2 regions of the Paenibacillus sp. S25 genome follow, and region 2 is predicted to be linked to the other one. Evidence: riboswitches for the same ligand, from Rfam matches in the RefSeq annotation. Region 2 holds a riboswitch; the other holds the start of a gene.
The links. A riboswitch is a leader RNA that binds a small molecule or an ion and turns the genes downstream of it on or off. The one in region 2 is predicted to bind FMN.
Positions count from the first base shown of each region.

Region 1: linked by a shared signal. The riboswitch ahead of KAI37_RS06180 (DMT family transporter) and the one ahead of ribE (riboflavin synthase) in region 2 are both predicted to bind FMN.

Region 1 covers NZ_CP073683.1:1,436,720-1,451,737, reverse strand. The annotation lists gene alr (alanine racemase) at 229-1,425, opposite strand; gene KAI37_RS06235 (outer membrane lipoprotein-sorting protein) at 1,684-2,961, opposite strand; gene KAI37_RS06230 (LysE family translocator) at 3,072-3,704, opposite strand; gene KAI37_RS06225 (ABC transporter substrate-binding protein) at 3,939-4,931, shown strand; gene KAI37_RS06220 (ABC transporter substrate-binding protein) at 5,040-6,770, shown strand; gene KAI37_RS06215 (formate--tetrahydrofolate ligase) at 6,795-8,426, opposite strand; gene KAI37_RS06210 (hypothetical protein) at 8,639-8,947, opposite strand; gene KAI37_RS06205 (DUF6933 domain-containing protein) at 9,048-9,551, opposite strand; gene KAI37_RS06200 (response regulator transcription factor) at 9,820-10,527, shown strand; gene KAI37_RS06195 (sensor histidine kinase) at 10,529-11,473, shown strand; gene KAI37_RS06190 (ABC transporter ATP-binding protein) at 11,582-12,505, shown strand; gene KAI37_RS06185 (ABC transporter permease) at 12,498-13,193, shown strand; FMN riboswitch at 13,315-13,459, shown strand; gene KAI37_RS06180 (DMT family transporter) at 13,632-14,579, shown strand; gene KAI37_RS06175 (methyl-accepting chemotaxis protein) at 14,827-15,018, shown strand, end outside.
Region 2 covers NZ_CP073683.1:3,544,577-3,559,594, reverse strand. The annotation lists gene sigF (RNA polymerase sporulation sigma factor SigF) at 1-564, shown strand, start outside; gene KAI37_RS15630 (stage V sporulation protein AA) at 741-1,394, shown strand; gene KAI37_RS15625 (stage V sporulation protein AB) at 1,391-1,813, shown strand; gene KAI37_RS15620 (spore germination protein) at 1,840-3,534, shown strand; gene lysA (diaminopimelate decarboxylase) at 3,645-5,012, shown strand; gene KAI37_RS15610 (peptidylprolyl isomerase) at 5,174-5,608, shown strand; gene KAI37_RS15605 (2-oxoacid:acceptor oxidoreductase family protein) at 5,860-6,873, shown strand; gene KAI37_RS15600 (thiamine pyrophosphate-dependent enzyme) at 6,873-9,161, shown strand; gene KAI37_RS15595 (IDEAL domain-containing protein) at 9,380-9,847, shown strand; FMN riboswitch at 9,916-10,088, shown strand; gene ribE (riboflavin synthase) at 10,420-11,085, shown strand; gene ribB (3,4-dihydroxy-2-butanone-4-phosphate synthase) at 11,146-11,829, shown strand; gene ribH (6,7-dimethyl-8-ribityllumazine synthase) at 11,907-12,371, shown strand; gene KAI37_RS15575 (segregation and condensation protein A) at 12,544-13,338, shown strand; gene scpB (SMC-Scp complex subunit ScpB) at 13,307-13,918, shown strand; gene KAI37_RS15565 (DUF2953 domain-containing protein) at 14,086-14,799, shown strand; gene ytfJ (GerW family sporulation protein) at 14,929-15,018, shown strand, end outside.

The DNA of each region.
Region 1 (15,018 bases), 2.1 Mb from region 2:
TCAAACGGAATACAAGAGAATGTATATGATATTCGTATATCATCTATGCTGCATTCCATTATAAACTACGCAGTTCGTTTTCGTACAGGCGTTTGATCCCCGAAATACAAGTGTCAGCGGAGCCTAATGCGTCTTTTGACAGTTATAGCGCTCTTTTCTTTCCTTTGTACATATTTCGGGACGTTCTGCGAAAACTCCTGCTTTTATTCGGTAATTTGCGTTATGAAATTAATTCCAGCGGGTTGGAAGAAGCGAGTTCACTCGAACAACAGGAACATGACCTCGTGTGTATACACGCGGTACCCTGTCTGCGATCATGCAGATCACCTCATAGTGGATCGTACCAAGCTTGGATGCCAGCTCATCCGCCGCGATAGTTTCGCCGGACTGCTGGCCGATGAGAACAACCTCTTCGCCGGTTTGGATTTCTTCCGCATCTTCTGCGAAAGATTGTAAGGATACCATACACTGGTCCATGCAAATCGTACCGAGTACCGGGACGCGGCGACCGCGTATCAACACTTCGATCTTCCCACTCAGCATGCGGGAGTATCCATCCGCATAGCCGATTGGCAGTGTACCGATCCGTTCTTCACTGGAGGTTACATACCGGGTGCCATAACTAACTCCCCAGCCGGGAGGAAGCGTTTTGGTGTAAACCACCGCCGTCTTCAATGACAATACAGGCAGCAGCTCAATGGCTTGCCGATTAACCTCATCAGACGGATACAGACCGTATATACTGATACCAATCCGCACCATATTGGGGGAAAGAGAAGGGGTATCAATGGTGGCGGCGCTATTGCCCGTATGTATAATGGGAATGGTGATACCTTGTTCCCTTAGCGCTTCCGCCACGCCCCGAAACCGATCATATTGTAGCAGTGTATAGCTTTTGTCTTCTTCATCCGCGCGGGCAAAATGGGTGTACATGCCTTCCAGCAGCACCTGCTCTAATTCGTGAGCCTGCCGGACAAAAGCCATAGCCTCTTCTCCAGGCAGCAAACCCAGTCTTCCCATGCCGCTGTCTATTTTGATGTGCACCTTCAGCTTGCGTTCGTTTCCTTGGCGGTCCAGTCTTCGGATACCCTCCAGTACTTCTTCACTGAACACAGTCAATGAGATATCATGCTCCCAAGCCGTTTGTACAGCTTCCGGTGAGGTATAGCCGAGTACAAGAATCGGTAGTTGAACACCCGCATGACGAAGCTCCAACGCTTCATCCAGAAAAGCGACGCTCAAATAATCCGCACCAAGGCGTTCCAATTCCTTTGAAATTTCCACGGCACCGTGTCCGTAGGCATTAGCCTTGACACAGACCAGTATCAGCTTATCCGCTGGCAATGCCTTGCGAAAAGCTTCATAGTTGGCGCCAAGGTGATCCAGGTTGATTTCGGCCCGGGTCGATCTGTATTGTGCTTGCAAATCCAGTCACCTTCTTCAATTGTTAGCCTGTAACATAACCTTTTACCATTCGGAGTGTGGCAAAGTTCTTGCTTCCAAAGGTTAATGGTAATGTTCAAAAACGTGGCTGTCAATGGCAGGAGACGTTTGCCAGCATCCTCTACAATGAACACGACATACAAGCAGTGCACATAATAGACCGCGAATGAACAAAAGACGGATACGGGCGGCAGCAGAGCATTTTTACACTCTAGACCGTCTGCATCCGTCTATAAAGTTTTACTTACCCGATTGGTCCTGTATAGAAGCGGCAATTTGTATCATTTCGCTCACAGGCAGGTCAGCACTGGTGATTCTGAACTCGATTCCATCATTCATCCAGGTCATCGTCTGCTGTTCGCTTCCGGTCAGAACGGCAAAGCTTCCTCCAATATCAACCAGTTCGCCTGCGGCCAGTGCGACCGCCCGATCTTTTGGACGCGCCTCTACAATGGTATAGTTATACGTTCCACTATACCGCAGCATCACCGCATGTGTACCATTATCCTCCAGCTCCGGCGTATCCTTGATCTGTACTCCGGCTGGCGTGTAGGACGGTTCGATCAAGCCGAACTCACCCATCACAGCTTCTGCCGCATTTGTTCCCGCTGACGTTCCGTTTGCGGCATCCGATGTGCCCGGGGTTTGTTGCTGCGCCTCTGCGTTGGCTGCTGCGTCCGGTTTGGATGTATCGTTTGTGGCAGTACCGTCCACCTTCGCTTCCCCTGACGGCTGCGGGACTGCATCCCCTGCTGTTCCCTGCTCTTGTCCGGGTTCACCAGACGTCACGCCAGTCGTCCCATCCATCGCACCGGAAGGATCAAGCTGACCGCTGGAATCTACTGCTCCAGAAGATGGCGCCCCTCCGCTACCCGTACTCGTCTTACCTGAAGCCATGTTCCGCTCCATATCAAAGGAGTCCTTGTCAAACTTCGTATCAAAAGCAAATTGATCGAATTTCAGATCAACAACTACCTTGGCATTCGCATCAGACACCTGTACCTGAGTAGGTGCGTAGTCATTTTTGGACAGCCATATCTTTTGTCTCACCAGCGCATGGCTGTTGTAATTTGCTGCTACATCAAACACATAGGATTTATCGTCGATAGCCAACTGACGGGAGGCATCGCCGATAATACTGCGAACTAACGTTTCATATAAATATACTTGACCCTGATTGTTTGGCCAGTCGCTTTTGAAACGGAAGCTTTTGTTCAAGCTGGGTGTCAGTACAAATACACCCTCATCATTACGAAGCACAATTTGCGTAACATCCTTTTTCTCGTTCGTCATGGCAATTCGGTAATAGGACGGCTTGCGGTAGGAAATATCCACCTTGTATTCCTGCGGCGTGTCGCCGGTATGCAGCGTCATCAAAGCTGTACCGTGGTAGCTGTTCAGGTCGCTCACCACGTCACTCAAATCTTTAACCACATCGTCCGCGCTCTTCTTGCCGCACCCGGCCAGCAGCAGCGTTACACACATGACCATGGCAAGCATCCATGAAATCCGGCGCATGTCATCAACCCCTTCAGCACATGTTTTAAATGAATTAGTACATGTCTATGAAGGACTTGTTCGATTTATGCAGACTGGCATGACAAGCTTGAACGTATCCTTGTGTAATGCTATAAAATCTTTTGGAGAGTGATCATAAATTCATACAGAAAATAAATCGAAAAACCGATCAAAACCACGCCGGCACCGATCGTAACCCACTTGATGGCGGTTCGATTCATCGCTTTTCGTGTTGTCGCTACAAGGATCATCAAGCCTAAATCATGGATAAGAATACCAAACAAAATACCTAAGCCAACAATCAAGAACTGACTTGTATTTGACCGATCAAATGAACTTGCCAGCACAGTTCCAAAAACACTCACCCAAAACACTAAATTTCCTGGTGAAACAGCTACAAGCAGCCCATTTTTATAGGAAGAAAATAATGATTTCGTTTTTTTCTCTCCTTCTATCGCAATACCATGATCTGCATTTTTAATGCTGTCGTACCCCACGTAGCACAAAAATATAGCTCCAATGAGCCACATGATCACCTGTACAACAGATAATGAAAAAACAGAGGCCAGACCAAAATATAAACCAATGATTAATAACAAATCGACGGTCATCCCCCCAAGGCCCACAATCCATCCATGCATGAATCCATTCCTTAGCCCTTGCTTCGTCATTTCAATGGTAATTGTACCTACAGGTAGTGCTATAGAGAAACCTAGTAAAACATATGTAATAAACAATGCCATTTCAAAACCCCTTTCAAATGTATAAAAATGATATTCTATACCATAAAAAATGACAAATCAATAAAATTTGAAGAATAAAATGAGCTAAGAACACATGAGACTTATTTTGTACAAAATCGGATGCATTGACCAAGTTTGTCCATTGAGTATTGAGGGTTCAGCGCTTATCATTGCTTTTGTGATAATAATTCTCATTTACAAAATTCTGAATCATTCTATTATACGGAGGTTGCTATGGTCAACAAGAACTCGACAATCAACAAAAAATCTACTCGACAATACACTGCTCTGATCTGCCTTTTCTTTCTTATGGGGGCATTGCTACTGGGATGCGGCGCATCTGACAATCAGACTGCAAGCAGCAACACGACAGCATCTACAAAAACATCGGAAGCTGCCACAACTCGTGACTACACAGACTATAAGGGACATACAGTGAACATTCCCACGACTCCTGGGCGCATTGCTTACTTCGGAGAAAACTATGGAGATCTATTGGTTTTAGACGTACAAGCTATAGGTACATCGACTTCTATGATTGAAGGCAAGGTTTATGAGAAGCAGGTTCAGAACGTGGCCGATCTGGGGTTCCCGATTAATTTGGAAAAAACCTTGGAACTACAGCCTGACCTGATCATTACCGCCGATACAGATGAAAAACAATACGCAGCGTTAACAAAAATTGCACCTACAATTATGTTCGATACCTTTGCCCCGTTAAACGAACGTTTGCTGCATCTCGGAGACATTGTGAACAAGAAAAAGGCTGCTGAAGATTGGCTTGCCCAATATAAAATAAAGGAAGCGGAGATGTGGACCAAGCTTCACGCAGAGGGTGTTAAGGCGGGGGAAACTGCTTCAGTGTTTACCTACTATCCTGGCGACCGTTTATTCGCAATGGGACGGACAGGACTGTCACAAATACTGTATGAAAAGAATGGTTTCAAGCCTACTCCTCTTATTCAGAAAGCACTGGATGAAGACAAAGGATTTGTACAAATATCTCAGGAGGTTATCGGACAATACGCTGGAGATCGGATTTTCATACTAAGAACTCCAAGTTCAGAAGCCCAACAATCCACCGAACAGTTAATGAAAAGCAAGTTGTGGCTCCAGCTTTCTGCTGTCAAACAGGGGCGTGTGTACACTCAGGATATTGGCAAAACTGAAAGTGATGCTTCCACTCGAGAATGGCTGCTGGAGGAATTGCCCAAGCTCATCAAATAAAATTGGAGAAGCTTATCGACACTTGTTGATAGGCTTCTTTTTTGTTGAACCTAAAGGAGGTATACTTATACATGCATGATAACCATTCTCAATAAAAGGAGCAATACCGTGAACCAGTCTCCGTCGTCCGTATATCCTCCCCCATTCAGCTCACTGCTTTTTCATTTTAAAGAAATTGCGTTGGTTGGTGAGCCTACCGATGAATTATTATCACGTCCCAATTCATATCACTGTCTACTTATATTCATCGGTGAAACAGGTATGGTGGACATTGGCCTAGAGCAGTATCTATCCCATACAGGTCATGGGTATTGGCTAGCTCCAGGTGAATCCTATCAAATCGCTCCTCTGAATGGAACTGTACCCGAATACTACACAATCACGTTTGAGGTCATCGCTTTGCCGTCAGAACCACAAGCGGACATGGCCTTGGCTGAACACGCAGCACGTATGCCATCCCTATATCATGGACCTGTCCTGCCGGGACCGCGCGAATACATCGCCTTCTCTTCTTCCTCCAAACTTATTCAGTTGACTGAAGAGTTATTTCATAGTACCCAACAAACGGTACAGCCGCATAACCAAACATCTGTATTACGGCAGCAAATCATGTTTCAAGAGTTGCTCTTGCTGTGGCAGGAAGACCACACCCATATTGATCAAAATAATACCTCTAATCCGGCATTGCCAGCATCGGTGGAAGGTACTCTTTCATATATGGAAAACCACTATGAAAAGCCCATTACCGTCAAGCAGCTCGCTAAACAAGCGAACGTTTCCATATGGCAATACTCCCAATTGTTTCGTAAAATTACAGGCAAAAAGCCGCTGCATTACCTCACTGAGCTGCGCTTGAACCATGCCAAGCGGCTGCTGCTGGAATGCAAACGGCCTTTACGTGAAATTGCCCGTCAGGTTGGTTTCTCTGACGAATATTATTTTAATCGACGGTTTAGGCAAATGACCGGGATTCCCCCTGGCAAGTACGCACTCTCTGTCTCCGGTTCTGTGCGCGTCAAGGATTGGACGGGTCACCAGATTCACATTCCGCGCCGAGCAAGCCGCATCATCTATCATGGAGAAACGATGGGCGATCTATTGGCATTAGGGGCCAAAGCCATCGGTGGAAGTCTGCGACTCAGTGAATACAGCGTCTATAAACATCGCCTTGTGAATGTCGCCGATGTGGGCCTTCCACTGGATATTCGCTTGACTAGCGCTCTTGATCCCGATCTAATTATCATCGCCAATTCGGATGAACAGGAATATGAGCGCATTGCCAGTATCGCTCCTACCGTCACCTTCAACTCCTTCGCCACGCTGGAGGAACGGATGCGTACACTTGGCACCTGGCTCGGTAAGGAGCGGGAGGCCGAACGCTGGTTGTCTACCTTTACAACCCGCAATCTGGCAATGTGGCAGCAGCTCGGTACACAAATCACAGCCGGAGAAACGGCCTCCGTCTTCATCTTCGATCATGGTGATCGGCTCTTTGTCATGGGTATGTCTGGATTCTCGTCGGCCCTCTACCACCCACAGGGCTTTCAGCCCGTTGAGCCGATCCAAAGGGTGCTCGATGAGGGACACGGATTCGCGGAAATAGATCCAAACGAATTGCCTGATTACGCCGGGGACCGCATTTTTATGCTTGTCCCAACAGCCCCGGAATCCAAACGTGCGCTGGAACGCATGATCAGCAGCCCTCACTGGCGCAGCCTTCCTGCTGTACGTCAAGGTCGGGTATATTTCGTAGAAGCTGACCGCTGGAACTGGAGCGATGCCATGACCCGGCAAAAACTGCTTACTGCACTGCCCAAACTGCTTGGCACTCCATCCTGAGAAGCTGCCATTTTTCTAAAGATACTACATTAGACCCTGAATGCTCCCATCTGCCTCCAGCGACATATGCTCAGCTGCTGGGGATTTGGGCAATCCTGGCATCGTCATAGTATTACCTGTTTCCACGACCACAAAGCCTGCCCCTGCGGACAAAGAAACGCTGGACACGTGAATGGTAAATCCCTCCGGTGCACCTAGCAGAGAAGGTTGATCTGAGAAAGAATACGGCGTTTTGGCCATGCATACAGGCAGTTGTCCAAAACCAAGCTGCTCCATACCGGCCAACGCCCGTTTGGCCGCAGGAGTGTAAGCTACCTCTGCCGCACCGTAAAGCTCCTTCGCAATGGCACTAATTTTCGCTTGCAAATCAAGTGTATGCTCATACAATGGTGCAAAATGGGCTTTGTCCTCCTGGAGCAGGTTGAGCAGACTTTGGGCCAGCTTTTCTCCCCCTTGGCTTCCCTGTGCCCACACCTGTGACAGTTCTGCGGGTACACCCAGCTTGCGGCATTCCGAGAATATTAGTTCCAGCTCGGCTTCGCTATCTGTTACAAAATGGTTGACTGCTACCAGTACTGGCACGCCAAACTTTTGTAAATTCCGTACATGCCGGTTCATGTTGGCTAATCCAAGTTGCAATTGATCCAGATTTTCTGCGTCCAGCTCATTTTTAGCTACACCGCCGTTATATTTCAGCGCTTTGGCGGTTACGACCAACAGAGCCGCATCTGGCTGCAAACCGGATTGACGGCACTTGATGTCAAAAAACTTTTCTGCCCCCAGCTCAGCCCCGAATCCAGCCTCCGTGACGACCACCTCTCCCAGCTTCAGGGCTAGCTTCGTACCGATCAAACTACTGCATCCATGCGCAATATTCGCAAAAGGTCCGCCATGCACAATAACTGGAGTTCCCTCCAACGTTTGCACCAGATTGGGTTTCAATGCTTCCCGAAGCAGCACAGCCATACCTTCCACCGCATGTAGTTCCTCAGCTGTTACCGTTTCGCCATCTACGTTATAACCAATCACCATCCGACCCAATCGCACTTTAAGATCGTCCATATCTTCACTTAAACATAATACCGCCATCACTTCTGAAGCTGAGGTAATCAGAAAGCCACTTTCTCTCACCGCTCCATTACCTGACCCCAATCCGGTCACAATATTTCGTAAACTCCGGTCGTTCATATCGACAGCGCGTTTCCACACGATCCGCTCCGGTTTCAACCGCAAAGCATTTCCATGAAACAAATGGTTATCGATCATCGCTGCCAGCAAATTATGCGCAGCTGAAATCGCGTGAATATCACCTGTAAAATGCAGGTTAATGTCTTCTGCCGGAACAATCTGGGCTTGTCCTCCCCCGGTTGCTCCTCCTTTCATGCCGAAGCAAGGGCCAAGGGACGGTTCACGCAACGCAGCAACGGTTTTATGCCCCAGCGCATTCAGCGCCTGTGACAGCCCGATGGTTGTCAGCGTTTTTCCTTCTCCCGCTGGCGTGGGATTCATCGCTGTAACCAGCACCAGCTTTCCATTCGGGCGATCCTTTAACTGCTCCCACAGGGACGGATTCAGCTTCGCTTTATATTTCCCATACGTCTCCAGATGTTCTTCTTCAATTCCTGCTTCTTTGGCAATATCAATAATCCTCTTCATCTTTCGTTATGTACCCCCCGTTTTATAAGTCTGACCGATGGTGCCAAACCCTGTATCGTTTTATTTTACCAAAGTGTGCCGCTTATTGCGCTATGATTCATTTCATCGCAAGCGTTGCTATCATGTGAGTTATAAAAAAAGAGCATTCCCCGCCCGCATGGACTTTGGTGGATGCTCTTTTGATACGTCTCGTTTAACAAGCAGCTCTCAAATTAACCTGCAAAGTTAGCAGCGTAATTTTCAGCAATAAATCCCTTAGAAATCAGGATAGCTTGGGATTTCTTAGTAGCAGGACCATAGCCTTGGGACAGCAGATCATTAATATGTAAGCGGTTATAAATGAAGCAAAATACAAAGTTGGACGCCCCACTCGTAAGGATCGATACCAGAAAAATAATAACTGCCCACTTCCAATCCCCTCTAAACAACGCAGGGAAAAAACCGAAAAAGAGCGTAGTCCATGAAAAACCTACTTTGCGTTCCTTGATCATTCCAGTTTTATTTCTTAATTTAATCTTCATTTACCCCTTACCTCTCTTTATATAGTCTTTTAGAACTATATTAGATTATATAGGACAGAGGGAATAAATGGAACTTAATTTCGGTAAAATCATAAATTTCTCAAATACTCTCTAGTTTATAATGCTTTTCTAGCATTTCTTTAAAAACATCAACAGGGTACTTGTATTCTACAGTTTTGAAAACAATCCGGTTATTCCACTGGTTTTTTTCCAGCTCGCACCCATGCTCCATATCCAGTTCCTTCATGATAAAAATAATCTCATCCAAGGTTCCCATTACACTATGACTATTCGTCGTCGTAGCCAGCATCTGCTCGCCTTCCTGTGTGTATGCCTTTACGATCTGTTCATCAAAGCCTTCGCTGATCATTAATTCCTTCAAAGCTTGCACAAAAAGAACTGGCAGGTTGTTGTACTGCGATTTTTTAATTCCAAAAAGCGTGATGCTTAAGCGGGATATATCATGCATGAACACTATATTTTTTCTTCGATTAAGTAAAAATAAGCTGGCATGCCAACTATTTAAAGGCGGATAAATATCAACTTGAAGTGGTTCGGTCTCCCATTCCTTCAGCAGTTTTTGTGTTCCTCGTATAACAAACATCGTTGCTCTCCTTTATTGACGGTCCTGTACCGCAGCGTGATTCGACATACCTAATCTCTCACATGAGGCATGTCCCGGATATCATAACACCGTATTCCAAACATCGGATTATAAACTCTTTCAGTATAATATAGGGGAATGATATATTACCAGACACATTAATCTTCCCTTTGGATATTTTTTATGGAAATCCCCTCCACTGCTCTATATAATTCAGGTACAGTTCGTCACGCGAGCTTAATCTAAAAATTAGGGGTGTTCCACACCTATGTCACAGCATATTTTACTTATTGAAGACGATCTATCCATTGCCGAAATGCTACTCAAAGCACTCACTAAGGAAGGATACAGTCTAACCACTGCCTATGACGGGGAAGAGGGTCTTCTTGCCTTTGAACGTCATACCTATGATCTGGTACTGGTGGACTTGATGATGCCGAAGGTGGACGGTATGGAGGTGATCCGCCGGATCCGTACCCACAGCGCCGTACCTATTCTGATTATGTCAGCCAAGGACAGCGATGTGGATAAAGCGCTTGGACTGGGCTTTGGGGCAGACGATTATGTTGCCAAACCTTTTTCAATGCTGGAAATGACGGCTCGTATTCAGTCCGCGATCCGCAGATCTACTACATATGCCCGTCAGCAACAGCAGAAGGAACAGCCGCAAGCACAAGTTTTGACCTACGGCAGTCTGCGCATTGATTTTGATCATTTTACAGTCATACGCAATGAAAATGAAATTCAGCTAACAGCCAAAGAGTCCGATATTTTGAAGCTGTTTGTAGCCAATCCGAATCGGGTATTTACAAAAGCACAATTATACGGATTTATTTGGAAAGACGATTATATGGGCGACGAGAACGTGATTAACGTCCATATTCGCCGCCTGCGTGAGAAAATCGAAGAAGATCCCTCTCATCCTGTCCACATTAAAACGCTATGGGGCATTGGCTACAAATGGGAGAATGGCTGATATGAACATCGAAAACATCTCTCAATGGATTGTCGGCCTCATCATGTCAGTCGTTATAGTATGGCTTTGGCGGGAGCGTATGGCCTATAAGCGCAAAATAAAGGATATCCGAGCCCTACTAGAGCGGATTGTGACGGTGAACCATGCGGAGAAGCTGCTATATGTCACAGGTGACGTTGAACTGCAACGACTCATGACGGAAATTAATCGACTGCTGGACTTGAATCTCAGAGTGTCTGCAGATTACAACCGTAGCCAAATTGCTATGCGCAAAATGATTTCAAACATTTCCCACGATCTCAAGACCCCGCTTACAGTTGTACTTGGATATGCCGAGATGCTGGATGGCGATCCGACTATTTTGCCGGAAGAACGTATAAAGCTGCTATCCAAAATTCATCAAAAGACAAGCGAAGCAATTGAGCTGATCGGCAGCTTTTTTAGCTTGGCGAAGCTGGAGGCTAATGATACGGATATTCCGTTGACTCGACTGGAAGTGGGAGAACTGTGCAGACGCAGCATTTTGGAGTTTTATGACCTGCTGACCGCACGGGGATTTACTGTGCATATTGAAATCCCGGAGCACCCCATTCATGCCTTGGGGAACGAAGGAGCGATTGGGCGGGTGCTAAACAATCTGATCTCGAATGCCATTCGCTATGGGGCAGACGGACGGACGCTGGGTCTGGCTTTATCGGAACAGCAGGATACGGTGCGTATAGAGGTATGGGATCGTGGCAAAGGCATACAGGAATCTGAGCAAGATAAAGTTTTTGAACGCATGTACACACTGGAGGACTCCCGTAATAAGGCGGTACAAGGCAGCGGACTGGGCCTTACGATTGCCAAACGCCTGGTTGAAACGATGAACGGAGAGATTCAATTGACTAGCAGACCTTATGAGCGGACGGTCTTCTCTTTTACATTGAAGAAAATCAACTATTAATCGAACTAAACATGCTCAACTTAATAAATTTGTAAGAATCACGAAAGAAAAATGAACAATTCGCCCTTTATCCTTGAATTATCAGCAGTATACGAAGGGAGAACACCCATGACTTACGTAATACGTACACATCAGTTGACCAAGGCCCTGAAGGGCAACGAAATTGTAGCGGGAGTCAGTATGAATGTGCGCAAGGGAGAAACCTATGGCTTTCTCGGCCCTAACGGAGCAGGCAAGACGACGATGATGAAAATGATTACGAATTTACTCAAGCCGACATCGGGTGAAATTGAATTATTCGGTGAGAAATTAACGCCAAAATCGTATCATCTGCTCGGACGGATGGGTTCGATTATTGAATACCCAATTTTTTATGACAGGCTGACGGCACAGCAAAATCTCGAACTTCATTGTGAATACATGGGCTATTATAATAAGCAGGCTGTTCGGGATGCCCTGGAATTAGTGAATTTGCGAAATGCGGATGACAAGCCGGTAAAGGATTTTTCGCTAGGAATGAAACAACGTCTCGGGATTGCCCGCGCTATTGCAACTAAGCCAGAGCTACTCATTTTGGATGAACCCATTAATGGTCTGGACCCAGTGGGAATCAAGGAAATCCGCCAACTATTCCACATGCTATGCAAGGAATATGGGATGACTCTGCTCGTGTCCAGTCATATTTTAGCGGAAATAGAGCAGATTGCGGATACGGTAGGCGTGATTAATCACGGAAGGCTGATTGAGGAAGTGTCGATGGAGCAGGTGCGGGAAACCAATACGGAATATATCGAATTTACGACCAACGATTGTAAAAAAGCGACCTACGTCCTCTCCCATCATCTGAATCTGAATAATATAAGGGTACTAAATGAACAGAGTATACGTATTTACGATTCAAATGTACCGCAGAAACAAATTATGAAGACGCTCATTTTAAATGATATAGAGGTGGATTCCATTCATCAGAAAAGCAGCACGCTGGAAGACTACTTTTTACGGCTGTTAAACGGAGGTAATCTCCATGCTTAAATTGATGCAGTTAGAACTGAAAAAATTTCATCTGGCGGGTTATATCCGTTCAGCACTGATCGCCAATGCATGCATTCTTGGGCTGATCTGTATTATTGCACTGGACAGTCAAAGCGAAGGAATACCCGAATTCACACATTACACTCAACTTTTGGATATAATAGACATTTTTGTAAGAGCCACATTTATTGTGTTTTCCTCCGTTTTGCTATGCCGCTTTATCGTCGGAGAATTTAAATCCAAATCGATTACGATCTTGTTCATGTATCCGATTCACCGTCAAAAGCTGATGATCGCCAAGCTCTTGGTTGTGCTGCTGTTTACGTTCTTGTCTATTATTATATCGGAAATACTCATTACGGCTGCTATTCATCTGCTCAACCAGTTTGTCTTGATTGTACCGGATAACCTTACTCTTTCCGTACTGGGCCAACAATCAGCACGAACGCTAATCAATGCCGTTGCTGCCAGCTTTATGGGACTGGTTCCGCTGTATATGGGGATGCGAAGATACTCTGTACCCACCACCATTGTCACCTCAATCCTGATTGTAGCATTGCTTTTCTCCAATAATAACGGCGCTACACTTAGCTCCATTGCCCCCGTGCAAATCGGCTTCTCTATACTGGGAATGCTTGTGGCTTATGCGGCGATTCGACGTATTGAGTATAAGGATATTACCTCGTAATATGTAATTTCGTAGAGCGCTTTCAAAAAACAGATGAAAATCATTGTTAGATATACACACATTTTTCACTGGACTTCATTCTAAAACAGGTATATCCTATAGGAGAAATTAAAAACGGAATAAGGATCTTCGGGGTAGGGTGAAATTCCCAACCGGCGGTATGGCTCATGGAGCTAAGCCCGCGACTCTGTATCTGGCAACAGGATACGGACTGATTTGGTGAGATGCCAAAGCCGACGGTAAAGTCCGGATGGAAGAAGATCGAAATATCAACATGCCGCGAAGTGGATGAATACTGCGTTATTGGTTTTGCAGTAACTTCATTTAACTTGCATAAAGCGGCAAGTTTATTTGATCAACCCCCGTCTTGCATGGCCTTTCGCCATGGACGGGGGTTTTTGTGCCACCGGTCCTGTATTCGCAAGGAGCTAATTGAGTATGAGTCAATCTTCTACTGTTCTAACATCCAAAGGTTTTGATCGTAGCTCCCACATGAAAAGCGGTTTTTGGCTGGTCGCAATTGGAGCGGCCTTGTGGGGCGCAGACCCGCTGTTTCGTATTATTTTGTTAAAGTCATTTACTTCAACACAAATTGTACTAATGGAGCATGTGTTGCTCTTCCTCGCTCTGACACCGATGTTGTGGAAGCATCGTGAGGAACTCAAAGCGGTACGGCTTCGTCAAGTTTTCGCTATTTTGTTCGTCTCGTGGGGCGGATCGGCGCTGGCCAGCGTAATTTTCACCATGGCACTCAGCAATGGTGATTTGAATGCTGTACTCTTACTCCAGAAGCTTCAACCACTGGTCGCTATTGTTCTAGCCCGTATTATATTGAAGGAAATGTTGCCGCGTCATTTTGGATTATTAATTGTCGTCGCTCTGTTTGGGACGTATCTTCTGACCTTCGGTTGGTCGCTCCCCTTCGGACATGTTCGTGATTTTGTCCAGGTCGGTAGTCTGCTTGCACTGGGTGCAGCAGTTCTGTGGGGCGGTTCGACAGTCATGGGAAGTTACTTGCTTCGTTCAATGAAATATGAAACGGTAACCTCCCTCCGCTTCATGGTGGCGCTCCCTCTGCTGATTGTCCTCACCTCTGTAGAGCATGCGCCATGGAACATGCCTGCCGGTACATGGGCAGGCGCAGCTGTGATTATCAATCTGCTATTGCAGGCATTGCTTCCGGGCCTTCTTAGCTTATTGCTGTATTACAAAGGCTTAAGTACGACCAAAGCGTCTTATGCTACGATGGCAGAATTAAGCTTTCCCATGGTTGGAGTCGTGATTAACTGGATCGCATTTCAGCAAATTGTCACTGTAGCGCAATTGACTGGTTTTATGCTCATCTGGATTACGCTCTTTATGATTTCACGTCAGCAAAAAAATTAACAGTTCAATGTCCCTTTCATGACTCACCCAAGCCAAATCGTGAAGATGCTTTTGCATCTCCGATTTGGCTTTTTTTTATGTATTCGTATTCATATAAATCATAGTTCTTTAGACCTATTTTCCGAAAAAAGTGTCTAAAACATGCAATTATTCCTCGTTTCTCAAAGACTACATCTATAAAATTCGTCGGTTTATGTCGAATAAAACAATGTAGTGATCATCAGACACAGAGGAGCAATCAATAACTATGACTAAAACAAAACAAACAGTTCCGTGGTGGAACAGGTTTCTCAAGCAGTTTTATTTAATGAGGACAAGATTAATAATATCTTTTTTGGCTGTGTTATTGATTCCGAGCGTACTTATCGGGTACTTTTCCTATCAGGGGGCTACGACACAACTCAGTCAGCAAATGGGCGGTTCCGTATCTACGAATCTG
Region 2 (15,018 bases):
GGTTGCATCGGCTTGTTAAAATCGGTGGATAAATTCGATCTCAGCTACGAAGTCAAATTTTCAACATATGCAGTACCGATGATTATCGGTGAGATTCAACGGTTCCTGCGTGATGACGGTACACTCAAGGTTAGCCGTTCCTTGAAGGAAACGGCCAATAAGGTCCGTAAAATGAAGGACGAGCTATCCAAACGGCTCAACCGCCTGCCTACAGTCAAGGAAGTTGCTGATGAGCTGGGAGTGACACCGGAGGATGTTGTTTTTGCGCAGGAGGCCAATAAGCCGCCTACTTCAATTCACGAAACGGTGTTCGAAAATGACGGTGATCCGATTACACTTATGGATCAGATTGCTGACGAATCACAGGAAAGATGGTTCGACAAGCTGGCACTCAATGAGGCCATTGGCGGACTATCTGAGCGTGAGCGGTTGATTGTGTACCTGCGCTATTACCGGGATCAGACTCAATCAGAGGTTGCAAGTCGGCTTGGTATTTCTCAGGTGCAGGTATCACGGCTGGAAAAAAAGATTTTACAACTGATCCGCGATCAGATTGCCCAATAATAACAGTCAGGATCTTAGTGAAATCCTTATGCTTACGTATTTATAAAGGGTATTCCAAAGCCATTTTAATGGCCAGGGGTACTCTTTTTTGCGTGGAATAAAAGACAATACACAGAATAGGTTTCCTTGCTTCGTTCCATACTAACCGATAATTACGAGGATAAGGAGGGGATCGGATGACTCATAGTCCGGCTCCTACAGTAGCTCCTATTGTCTACTTGCGGCTCCGCAGCCGTGTCCGCATGATACAAGGGCAGGATTTGCATTTGGGTGATGTAGCCCATCTGCTGACTAATCCTGAATGGGAAAAGGATCTGCTTGAGCTTGTTCTCAAGCGGCCGCAGCACCAGGACGGTAATCTGATACTGATAGACATGCTGCAGATCATAGCAAAAATTAGAGATCATATTCCGGGGGTCGTAGTTGAATCTCTGGGGAAGCCGCATGTACTTGTGGAACTCGTGGAGAAACCCCGTAAGCCGTCCAAAATACTGTTTGTTTTGGTATGGGTGCTTCTGTTTTTTGGCTCTGCACTGACAATTATGAATTTTCATGCCGACGTTAGCATGATGGAGGTACAGGTTCGGATTGTAGAGATGATTACGGGACGTAAGGATGAGCATCCGTACCTGTTTCAAATTGCTTACTCGATTGGCATCGGCTTTGGCATGATCGTTTTTTTTAATCACTTGTTCAAGAAAAATTGGAACGAGGAGCCGACGCCGCTGGAGGTGGAGATGTATCTGTACCAGGAAAATGTGGATCAGTATGTTGTGGCAGAGGAATATGAAAAGATGGCCCGTCTGCAGACAAAGGATAAGAAACCATGATATTTGTACAGGCTGCACTTCAGATTATTTTAGGTATTGCTGGGGGCCTTGCGGTGGGTAGCGGTGTAATTGCTTTTTTTATTGTGCTGGATATCATGCCGCGATTAGCACAACTCACCCGTACGTATAAAAAATCACGTGCATACGAAAAGGCAATGATTGTAGGTTCAGTACTGGGAACTGTGGTCGATTTTTGGAACATTTGCTTGCCACTACCGGGCATATTTACATGGATACCTGGGTTATTTTGCGGAGTGTTTATTGGCTTGCTCGCCGCGGCTCTAACGGAGGTATTGAATCTCCTGCCCATACTCGCCAAGCGACTCCACATGACCGTGTATATGCTCGGTCTGTTAATGGCAATGGTGCTTGGGAAGGTGACGGGTTCCTTATTTGACTGGTTTGTATATAACCGTTAACAACGAAAGTGAAGGGGGCAAGGAATATGGATCACAGAACGGATCAAGAGCATCAGGAGCAGCATCAAGAAGATGGAGTTATTGGAAATAAAAACCATACCGGCGGAGAAGAGTTGAGTCCATGGCAGGAAAAGCAGGCGCAGGAATCAGCACGTTTTCAACACAAAAAAGAGAGTGAGCGGTCTGATAACGTAGAGGAGTCCGTTCGCTACTGGCAGGCCGAAGATGATATATCGCCGAGGATGAAGGATAATAAGAATACACTTGAAACAGTATTAGGTTTGGGGGAGACCTTTGATGTGGTATTCAGGGAAATGACACTGGGTGGACGTCATACCGGATATTTGTTCCTAAATACCTTTGCGAAGGATCAGATCATGCTTGAAGTGCTAAAGCGGCTCACCTATCTGACGCCGGATAATCTCTCTTCGGATGGACTACAAGCGTATTTCGAAAATTTTATTCCACATATTCAGGTGGAGAAGACAGATAAGATGTCTGTCGTCATTAACAAGGTGCTGACAGGGATGAGTGCCTTTTTCATGGAAGGCGAGCGTTTTTCCCTTATTCTGGATACACGTAATTATCCGGTGCGTAGTCCGGAGGAACCTTCTTTGGAGCGGGTTGTGCGCGGTGCCCGCGACGGGTTTACTGAAACAATGCTTACAAATGTAGGTCTGGTGCGCCGGCGTTTGCGGGACCCAGGACTTAAATTTGAGGCTATGCAGGTCGGACGTCGAACTCGAACAGACGTTTGTTTGGGTTACATTGACGATATTGTGGATAAGGTGATGGTGGATACTGTACGAGACAAAATTAAAAATGTTAATTTGGATGGTATTCCGCTGGCCGACAAGCAATTAGAGGAGACGATTATCAATAAAGGTTGGAATCCATATCCATTAGTACGATATTCGGAGCGACCAGATGTCGTGGCATCGCATATCATGGAAGGAAGGCTCGTTATTTTCGTCGATACCTCACCCAGCGTGATGATTTTGCCTACCACTTTTTTTGACTTGTGTCAGCATGCAGAAGAGAATCGACAAACCGCTTTTATGGGAAGTTATTTGCGCTGGGTACGTTTTATAGGTATATTCGCCTCGATGTTTCTGCTTCCGATGTGGCTGCTAATGGTCATCAATCCCGAATTAAAACCGGCGTTTCTTGATTTTATTGGTCCGCAAAAGGAAGCACATCTTCCGCTGATTGCCCAGTTTATCATTGTAGAACTAGGGGTCGATCTTATGCGAATGGCGGCTGTGCATACTCCGACACCACTGGCTTCTGCTATGGGCTTGATCGCAGCGATTCTGGTCGGTGATATAGCGGTTCAGACGGGACTTTTCGTGAATGAGGTCGTGCTGTATATGGCTGTCGCTGCCATAGGAATGTTCGCAACACCGAGCTACGAGCTGGGGTTGGCGAATAGACTAATTCGACTATTCCTGCTGGTTGCTGTTGCAATTTTTCACGTACCGGGCTTTGTCGTGGGTACGACACTGATCATTTTGATGCTGACGCTGCATCGGTCATATAATTCTTCGTATTTGTGGCCGTTCATTCCTTTTAATGCCAAAGCGTTAGCTTCCATCTTGTTCCGTATGCCTGTACTAGATGCGCCTAACCGCCCGTCATCTAACAAAACGAGGGACAATACGCGTATGCCCCATACGGATGCCGACACAGATTCGAACTCAGGCAATGGACAGGAGCATTAATATAAATGATCTGCATAAAAATCCATTGTTCTTGATGTTTTTTTTGCTATACTGGTGTAAACATTCGATGGAATATGACTAGCTTGTTCCAGAAAGAGAGGCGCCAGAACATGTATTTGCATGGAAGCAGTAAAATTAACAGCAATGGACATTTGGAGATCGGTGGTTGTGATACAACGCTTTTGAAAGAGCGTTTTGGCACGCCGCTATATATTGTTGACGAACAGTTAGTCCGCCGGCGCTGCCGGGAATTCATAGAAGCTTTTCGTGAAACCGGATTGAAGTTTCAGGTTGCTTATGCAAGCAAAGCGTTTTGTGTTATGGCGATGTGTGCTTTAGCTGCTGAAGAAGGGATGTCGCTTGACGTAGTTTCCAGTGGAGAATTGTTTACTGCGCTACAAGCAGGGTTCCCGGCAGAGCGAATCCATTTTCACGGCAATAACAAAACACCGGAAGAAATTGAAATGGCGTTAGATGCGCAAATTGGCTGCTTCGTCGTCGATAGCGAAATGGAGTTGCATTTGTTGCAGGCCCTTGCCTCCGAGAAAGAACAGCAGGTGAATATCTTACTGCGTGTTACACCAGGGGTTGAGGCGCATACGCATGAATATATGGCCACAGGTCAAGAAGATTCGAAATTTGGCTTTGACATTGGGAATGGTACAGCACGCCAAGCTGTGGAACAAGCTATCGAGCTGGACCATCTTAACCTGTTAGGGGTACATTCTCATATCGGTTCGCAAATTTTCGAAGTGAATGGCTTTCAAATGGCTGCTGAACGAGTTGCAGCTTTTTCCAGAGAAATTAAAGAACAGCTTCAGTTTTCTTTCAAAGTGATTAATCTGGGTGGGGGATTTGGCATTCGCTACACAGAGGAGGACACACCGCTGAAAGTATCCACCTATGTGCAGGCTATCGGCGAAGCGGTGAAAACCTATTTTTCAGGACTTTACGATGAACTTCCAGAAATTTGGATTGAGCCGGGACGCAGTATTGTAGGCGATTCAGGCACGACCTTATATACGGTAGGAAGCATCAAGAATATTCCGCAGGTACGTAAATATGTCTCGGTAGATGGCGGGATGACAGATAATCCACGCCCTGCACTGTATCAGGCCAAGTATGAAGCGATGCTGGCTAATCGAGCGCAGGATACGAACGAAGAGACGGTGTCCATTGCAGGCAAATGCTGCGAAAGTGGCGATATGCTTATTTGGGATGTAGAGCTGCCTCGTATAAATAGCGGCGACTTGCTCGCTGTTGCCTCAACCGGAGCCTACAATTACTCCATGGCGAGTAATTATAACCGAATACGTCGACCAGCAGTTGTATTTGTCAACAACGGTGAGGCCGAGTTGGTGGTGCGTCGGGAAACTTACGAGGATATCGTACGCAACGATGTTGTGCCACAGCGTTTGATTCGTGATCAAGCCAGTCCAGCGGTTCAGCCAAACGCCAAGATTACGGTTTCGTCCTGATTTTAGCATTGTAAGATCAAGCAGGCCATTGAGTCGGTAGTAATACACCGGGGACAATGGCCCTTTTTTTGGACAAGACTTTGCTAAGAGCGGCAATTCATAGTAAACTGGAACTTGATGTTATTTAGTTCTCAAAACAGGTTGAAAAGGAGATACAAACAATGAAAAAAGGTAGAATAGATCTTGAAAACGGCGGTATCGTCGAAATTGACTTTTTCCCAGAAGAAGCTCCAAACACCGTTGCTAACTTTGAAAAGCTGGCAAACAGCGGTTATTACAACGGTTTGAGCTTCCACCGTGTCATTCCGGGCTTTGTGGCTCAAGGTGGTTGTCCAATCGGTAACGGTACAGGCGGTCCTGGTTACACGATTGACTGTGAAACAGCTACGAATACAACAAAGCATGCCAAAGGCGTTCTGTCCATGGCTCATGCAGGTCGCAACACAGGTGGCAGCCAATTCTTTATCTGCTACGCTCCACAACCACATTTAGATGGAGTACATACTGTATTTGGTAAAGTAACCAAAGGTATGGAATTCATTGATGCTGTAAAACAAGGCGACAAAATGAAAGAGGTTAAAGTATTTGACGTGTAATTTTACCGTTAATTACATGATCTTTTTTAAATAGCGTTGCACCTAAGCCGTTCTGTCTTTGGACAGGGCGGCTTTTGTTGTCTTTTGTTTGACGGTTTATTAATTTTCGCAATCACGTAGGCATTACAGTGCGTAAGATCACATTCGAAAAGTAAGTGTTGTGATAGCCTTTTCATAAGAATGCATTTTCCATTTATTTTATATGAGTATTGAAACTCAGTAGGGATTGGAAAAGAAGGGGGCTTATCACATTGTCTATTTTAACGCGCACAAATCGACTCGGATTTTTTGAAATCCGGCTGGAATCCATTGGTGGACTCGGCGCTAATCTGGCTGGCAAAATGTTGGCCGAAACCGGGGTGCTTGGTCTGGGGCTGAATGCTTCAAATTTTTCGTCCTATGGTTCGGAAAAAAAGGGAACTCCGGTTAAAAGCTTCGTCCGCTTCTGTGAGCCGGAGGTCGATATTCGGGATCACAGTCCGATTGAGCAACCGCATGTGGTAGGCATTTTCCATGAAACGTTATACAAAACGGTAAATGTAATCAGCGGACTGCCAGCGGATGGGATTGTAGTGGTTAATTCCACGCGTCCAGCAGAAGAAATACGGGCTGATTTGGGCCTGGTATCCGGTACATTAGCGGTGGTGGATGCGATGGGCATCGCACTGGAAGAGCGAACCAAACTAAATACGTCCATGCTCGGTGCCTTGTTCCGTGTCTGTGATTTCCTGGACCCAGAAGCGATGAGATCGGTTATTCGCAGTACCTTTGAAAAGAAAAATCCACTGTTAGTGGAACCTAATCTGCGTACGTTTAACCGTGGTTATGATGAAATGGAACTGCACGTATATCCGGTTACTGATGACGCAGAGGATCGGGTTTTTGAACGTCCGCAACCATTGCTGGGATACGAAACCCAACTACTGGGGGGCGTTATTGCAACTCAGGGAAACAGCATGACGAGAGATGTTAGTGGTTCACGTCAGGGGTATGTGCCTGAATACGAAGCTGATAAATGTACCCATTGTGCCAAGTGTGATTCGATTTGCCCGGATTACTGTTTTGTATGGGAAGAGCAAGCAGACAAACGCGGAAGAATGATGCCATTTTTGCAAGGGATTGATTACCAGTATTGCAAAGGATGTCTGAAATGTGTAGATATTTGCCCGTCAGGGGCATTAAGCTCGCGTCGTGAACAATGGGGATGGGCGGAACAGAATCGAGTTGCCCACCAATTTCCGGCATATGAAGGAGGGCGTGCGTAATGGCAAAACTGGAGGAAGAACTCAAACAGACAGGCGCCGCGCAAGTGACAACGTTCGAATCCGGTAATGAAATGGCAGCTACGGCGGCTGCACAGATTAATTATCATATGATGGGATATTTCCCGATTACTCCATCTACCGAGGTAGCGCAGTATCTGGATCAGATGAGAACGAGAGGTCAGCATAATATTAAGCTGGTTGCAGCAGACGGAGAACACGGATCGGCAGGGATTTGTTATGGAGCTGCCGCAGCGGGAGCGAGGGTTGTGAACGCCACCAGTTCGCAAGGTTTCCTGTACATGCTGGAGCAGTTACCTGTTCAGTCAGGTACCCGTTTTCCTATGGTTATGAATCTGGTGACACGAGCTGTCAGTGGTCCCCTGGATATTCGCGGGGATCATTCGGACCTGTACTATGGTTTGAATACAGGCTGGGTCATTTTGACGGCAAGTACACCACAGGCTGTGTATGATATGAACATCATGGCACTAAAAATCGCAGAGCATAGCGATGTTCGGCTGCCTGTAATGGTCGCATATGACGGTTTTTATACGTCCCATCAAAAACGTAAAGTGCAATATTTTGCCGATGCTGAGACCGTGCGCGGTTTTGTTGGTCCTAACCCGAACTTAAATTATCCGAATATTACGGATTTTGATCATCCTGTTACCGTGGGTGCGCATATGAACGGTGATGACCTGACGAATAATCATGTTCAGCTATCCGAAGCACTGAAGCTGTCAGAAGGAGTATATGAGCAGGTAGCAGCAGAATATGCCGCTTTATCCGGTCGGGAATACCCGATTTTGGATCTGTATCATATGGAGGATGCTGAGGTTGCGGTCTTCCTGTTGAATTCTGCGGCTGAATCGGCCAAGGATGTGGCGGATCAACTCCGTGCGCGCGGGATTAAAGCTGGTGTGATACGTCCGAATATCATCCGACCGTTCCCAGCCGCACAACTGCGGGAAGCATTACGCGATGTCAAGGCGCTGCTGGTAGGTGAACGTGCAGATTCGTATGGAGCAGACGGCGGTAATTTAACGCATGAAATTAAAGCGGCCTTACAGGAGGACCCGCTGAACCGGACACTCGTGTTGAGCCGTATCTTTGGCTTGGGCGGCAAGGATTTTTATGCGGAAGATGCAGAGGCGTTCTTCCAGCTTGCGATTGAGGCGGCAGAGGCCGGACGAGCCGAGAAGCCCTTTGATTATTACGGAATTAATCCGGGTTCACCGGACAAGGTGATGCCGCAAGTTATGCAACCGCCACGTGGCAATGCATACCGTACGGGTCTGATTCAGGTTACGCCGGACGAGGCGACCGGGAAGCTCAAAGTCAAGGTACCACCCCTGCGGTCGTTGACGACCAAACCACGCCGTCTTACACCAGGTCACGGGGCTTGCCCAGGATGTGGGGCATTGTCTGCGCTGGAACTGTTTTTTAAAGGTATTGAAGGGGATATTGTCGTGCTGTTCCAGACAGGCTGCGTATATGTGACGACGACAGGGTATCCGTATACATCACACAAACAACCGATGATCCACAATCTTTTTCAAAACGGGGCCGCTACACTTTCGGGAGCGCTGGAAGCTTATATGGAAATGAAGCGCCGCAATGAAATTGAGATGTCGGACGATCCGACCTTCATCATGATCAGTGGTGACGGTGGGATGGATATTGGTATGGGTTCTGCGATTGGTGCGGCTCTGCGTAATCATAAGCTGATCATGCTGGAATATGATAACGAAGGGTACATGAATACAGGTTCACAGCAATCGTACTCCACTCCGCTCGGTCACATGACCAGTACGTCGGGTGTAGGGAAAATGCAAAAAGGAAAGCAAGGGCATCACAAGGATACCGTACAAATCATGGCTGCTTGTAACATTCCGTATGCTTTTACGGCAGCTGAAAGTCATCCGCAGGATATGCTGCGCAAAGCAGCCAAGGCTCAATGGTATGCGAACAACGTGGGAACGGCCTATGGTAAGATCCTGTGCGCCTGCCCGCTGAATTGGAAATCTGAAGACAGACTGGGCACCAGCATTGTGGGCGCCGCAGTCGAGTCCTGTTTCTTTCCTTTGTACGAAATAGAGCAAGGCAGTACGACGATTACGTATAATCCGGAAGACAAGGGAAAACGGATTCCAGCTGCAGAATGGTTGAAATTAATGGGTAAAACGAAGCATCTTCTCAAGGAGGAGGCTACGCTGGCTAACTTTGAGCAGGAGATTGAGCGTCGCTGGACTACCCTAAAAAAGAAACATGAAATTTCAGAGCTATAATTCTGTTTTTTGCATAATCATCGATTAGCATTGTTAGCCGCTGTTACTGTAGTGGTTCGATCAAGATTCTTTGCGCTTATTGCGCAAAGAATCTTTTTTGTTGTTTATGGGTTGAAGCATAAAAAAACAGGTAATGATTTCCGATATAGGAGTGGAGGCCTATAAGAGGCACGTTAAAAAGTTTTCTTCTGAATTTAAGATGCAATGAGGTGCAGGTAATGATTAAGCTGAATACAGTTGAAATAATCGAAATTATAAAGAAGCAGATCCCTAAGGTTATGAACATCAAGCCCGTAGAACTAAAGTTTACGGACGATTTTGGACGGGCATCGCTAGCAGCGACAGAACACAAATTCACGCTGACGAACCAGCACTATTCTGCGAAGGTGATGGATTGCGTGTTAGAAACACAGGTACGCCCCATTTTAATGTGCGAAATTATTTATTTTCTGAAATGCGAGTTTATTGACGGACATGTTGATGTACGACTGGATTATGAAGCATGTTCTGAGGAAGGGCGGGGACCTGTTGCTTCAGCCGTAATTACCTTTGATCATGCAACAGTGTTGGGAGTCGAGGAACTGGCTGATCTGATTGACTTGGCGCTTCATATGAATGATAAAACCTGGTTTGAAGAACTCTCCAGCCAATATGTCAAAACCAAAGCAGGCGCTTCTATTAGATAACTTGCTTTTTTTAGAAGTCGGTGCTAATATACGTAACAAGTTTAATGTTAATTCAATTAAATAAGAGCAAGATCCTTCGGGGCGGGGCGAAATTCCCCACCGGCGGTGATGACATGTTTGTGGATCGTTTTGTGAGAAACAGCATGGCTTAGTCCGTGACCCGGATGCTGAATGATCAGCAGAAGGTGGACCTGGTGCAAATCCGGGACCGACAGTATAGTCTGGATGGGAGAAGGATACGAAGCGCATGTGCATGACGTGACATGTGCCGATTTTTAGCATACCCAATTGTGCGTACGGCTTATTTCGTTGTAGGATAGCATCGGGCGATAGCTTTCTTAAGCTTTCTTTTTGATGCGTGTTCTGAGCGTATTTGGCTGTATCCTCAGTCATGCTTTCTATTGGCAAACCTATGATTTCATGTCGTCTTAAGATGCATATGAACTGCGCTTGTATACTACAAATGTGACTCTCATCACCCCCATGACGGATTGAATCCGAACTGGGGGTTTTTTGCGCTTATAGCTGATGAATTAGGGATAAACTGAAATGTAGTGGAAAGGAGTGAAGGCATGTTTACCGGATTAGTTGAGGAAGTGGGTCGCATTCAAACTATTTCCAAAAGCAGTGAAGCGATGGTGCTGGGGATTTCGGGTTCCGTGGTGTTGGGCGATTTGAAAATAGGAGACAGTGTCTCGGTGAATGGCGTTTGCTTGACCGCGATACGGATTGGTTCGAAAGACTTTAAGGTTGATGTGATGCCGGAAACCTTTCGCAGCACTAATCTGAAAGAGTTGAGATCCGGCAGCCGAGTCAATCTGGAGCGAGCAATGGCGGCGAGCGGAAGGTTCGGAGGACACATCGTGCAAGGACATGTGGACGGGACGGGAACGATTCGCGGGGTGACATCAGACCAGAATGCAGTTGTGTTCGAAATTGAGCCTAAAAATCAAACATTATTTAAATATATTCTTCTCAAAGGGTCAATCACAATTGATGGTATCAGCCTCACAGTCGCACAGCGTACGGGAGCTACCTTTGCCGTATCCATTATTCCCCACACCTTATCCGAAACGGCCTTACAAGCCAAACGTGAGGGGGATACCGTCAATATCGAATGTGATATTTTGGGCAAATATGTAGAACAGCTTTTAAATTACAAAGGTGCAGCGGAGGCGGAGAGAGTAGAAAAAGCTCCTCTCAGTTTGGACTATTTGGCGAAACACGGCTTTGCCTGATATTGAATGGTAAACCTGTTTAGGAGCATTCGTGGCACAAGACATAAGGAGGAAAGTGTTATGGATAGAGGTAGCCAAACAAGTGCAATGGCAAACGTCATAGAGCATGGCGAGTTGGAACATGACGAAGAGATTCGTTTGGATTCCATCGAAGAAGCGTTGGAGGACTTAAAAAACGGTAAAGTCGTTATTGTAGTGGATGATGAACAGCGCGAAAATGAAGGCGATTTTATCGCTTTGGCTGAAAAAGCGTCGCCTGAGATCATTAATTTCATGATTACAGAAGGTCGCGGGTTGGTCTGTGTGCCAATCACACGACAAAGAGCCGAAGCCTTGGAATTGCATCCAATGGTAGAGCAAAATACAGATTTCCACGGTACTGCCTTTACGGTATCGGTAGATCATATGGAGACAACAACGGGGATTTCAGCGGCCGAGCGCTCCTTGACTGTACGCGCCTTGGCAGACGAAGCAGTCACAGGAAGTGATTTCCGCAAGCCTGGTCACATGTTCCCACTGATTGCTCGCGATGGTGGTGTCTTGCAGCGTGCTGGTCACACTGAAGCGGCTGTTGATCTGGCCCGACTCAGTGGCTTCAAGCCTGCTGGGGTCATTTGCGAAATTATAAAGGAAGATGGCTCAATGGCCCGCCTGCCTGATCTGGCAGTGGTCGCCAAGCGACATCAATTGAAGCTGATCAGTATTCAGCATTTGGTGGACTACCGTCGTCGTTTGTCATTGTAAATACGTCTCGGTTCCAAGTAAATCTGAAGTATTATCCAAAGTACCTAAATAATTAAACAAAGAGAGGTTGATTAAACATGGCACGTTTTCTAGAAGGTAATCTCGTATCGAATGGTTTAAAATATGGTATTGTGGTGGGCAGATTTAATGAGTTTATTACGAGCAAGCTGTTAAGCGGGGCAATTGATGCCCTTCAACGACATGGTGCGCAGGAAAATGAAATTGATGTAGCCTGGGTTCCGGGTGCATTTGAAATTTCATTGATTGCACAAAAAATGGCTGCAAGCGGCAAATATGATGCCGTAATTACGCTGGGTACGGTCATCCGTGGTTCTACTTCACATTATGATATCGTCTGCAATGAAGTGGCCAAGGGTGTGGCAGCAAGTAGCCTGAAAACGGGCGTGCCTGTTATTTTTGGGGTAGTGACGACAGAAAACATTGAACAGGCTATTGAACGAGCAGGTACGAAGGCTGGTAATAAAGGTTGGGATTCTGCATTGGCTGCGATTGAAATGGCCAATCTCGGCAAGCAATTTTAATTGTATGAATAACTGAATAGAACGGTATAAACTGCAAGGTGAAAAGGGATTGGATTGTTAAGCAAGGCGATGACGTATATACTACAGAAAGAGGGATTGATAACGTAGAGCATAAGTGCTATAGGGAAAGGTATTGTTGAATGATGATTGGAGTAAGGCAGGGGGAAGCACATTGACAGTCGTAAACTACAAGCTGGAAACATTCGAGGGTCCGCTGGATCTACTGTTGCATCTGATTGATAAAGCCGAGATCGACATTCAGGATATCCCGATTAGCGATATTACTGATCAGTATATGGCTTTTTTGCACAGTATGCAGGAGCTGGAACTGGACATTACGAGCGAGTTTCTGGTGATGGCAGCGACGCTCTTATCTATTAAGAGTAAATTGTTGCTTCCCAAGCCACCTGTGATGGAATATGACGATTTGGATTTTTATGAGGAAGAGGATTATGATCCACGTGAGGAACTGGTCCGCAAGCTGGTGGAGTATCGTAAATATAAAGGGATTGCTCGCCATCTAAGTGAACGTGAATGGGAGCGGAGTCTAATTTATGGCAAGGAGCCAGAAGATCTAAGCGCATTCCTGCCCACTGAACCCGCAAATCCGGTGCATGGGCTGCATGCAAGCGATTTGGTCGCGGCCTTTCAGCGTGCTTTGCGCAAAGCAGAACGACGTACGACGGTAACCCGTGTTCATCGAGACGAAATTTCAGTCAAGGACCGTATCCGGCAAGTTATCGGGGCGTTAGAGATGCTGGGGAACGGAGGACGGCTGCTGTTCTCCAAGCTGATGCATGAGGATATGTATCGGCATGAGGTGGTTGTGACCTTTTTGGCTATCCTTGAACTGATGAAAATGAAACAAATTTTCTGTTATCAGGAGAAGCTTTTCGATGATATTGTAATGGAGTGGAGAGGGGATTTACGGGTTAATGGATTATCTGAAGCTGAAATCAATTATTGAGGGACTGCTGTTTCTCGCAGGAGAGGAAGGGTTGTCCACCAAGCAGATCGCCGACATTGTAGAGCAGCAGCAAGAGCTGGTTGAACAGTGCCTGGAAGATATGAAGCAGGACATGGAGCAGGGGGGAAGGGGCTTGCAACTTGTCCGTATTGCCGGTCATTATCAGCTTGCAACTTTATCCGAACATGCACCTTACTTTGAAAAGCTCGCATACTCTCCGGCACGTGCCTCACTGTCTCAAGCTGCTTTGGAGACGCTGGCCATTGTTGCCTACCGCCAGCCCATTACAAGAGTTGAAATCGAAGAGATTCGGGGTGTCAAATCCGAGCGGGCCATACATACACTGGTCAACAAGGAGCTCATTGAAGAGAAAGGTCGAGCTGAAGCCATCGGACGGCCAATATTGTACGGAACGACGAAATCATTTTTGGATTATTTCGGTCTGGGCTCTTTGGCAGATCTACCGCAACCGGAGTTGTTCGAGGATTCGGACAATTTGGAGGAAGAGACTCAATTATTGTTCGAGCGTCTGGAGAGCAGCCAGCCTGCGGCCAACGATTTGGATCTTGAATCCCAATAAAGTTGCTCCGGATCTTGCGGCTCACTTATGTAAAAGCTCAAACATACAGCCAGTCCTCACGTAGTTGGGGTCTGGCTGTTGGTATTTTTAGATGCATGATTTTCCGGCGAACGGTCATACTATTTTTGCCATGATATCTATAGCAAAAAGGTAGGGAGGGCTCGCCAGTGTGGAAATGGATCAGTATCGCCATCATCGTCTTTATATTACTTGTGCTGGCTATTCTGCTCTCTCGTATTCGATTGAAGCTGGATATTGCCAAACATGACAATGATGATCGGGCGCATCTAGAGATCAGATTTCTATACGGGATGATTAAAATGAATTACGATATTCCGGCCATTCTCATAACAGGTTTAAAAAAAGGGCTTCTCTATCGGCTTGACCGCAATAAAAATATACATAAAACGGATGCTTCCGTGGATAGCGGTAATATTGATGCAGAAAAAATAAAGCAATTTATACATGATATACGAGTTTTGCTCAAAGGAACGAATGCCTTACATCGATGGTTGCGGCATACATTGGCGCATGTGACGATGTCCAAAATGGAATGGTCTACCAATATTAGCCTTGCTGACGCGGCTTACACAGCTACCTCAACCGGAATTCTTTGGGGTTTGAAAACGACCTTGATCGGTTTTGCTACCAGTTTTGTACGTGTGGACTGTATCCCGAAGCTGTTTGTCGTGCCCTATTGGGTGGATCGCTTGCGTTTTACTACCACCTTGACCTGTGAAGCAAATATGTCGCTCGGTTATTTAATTTTCTCCATGCTCACGTTAGCTTATCGCATATGGCGCGTTCCGGGTGGACCGGAGGCGTGGAAACGGGTTTTTTCCAAAAAAACCGAGGATCCTCAAGCTACCAGTGAAAGTTAAACAGTGGAGTGAGGTGAGACTCAATCCTTTCTGAACTATCGAATGACATACATATTTCCTTGAACCCCTGCGCACAATAGCGAAAGAAAAGGCAGTCTACGCTTGAGATAAGCAGAGGAGGAATAAATCATGTCAGATCACCCGATTCAAGGGCTCATGCAAACCGCAATGGAAAACATCAAAGCCATGGTAGATGTGAATACGATTGTAGGAGACGCA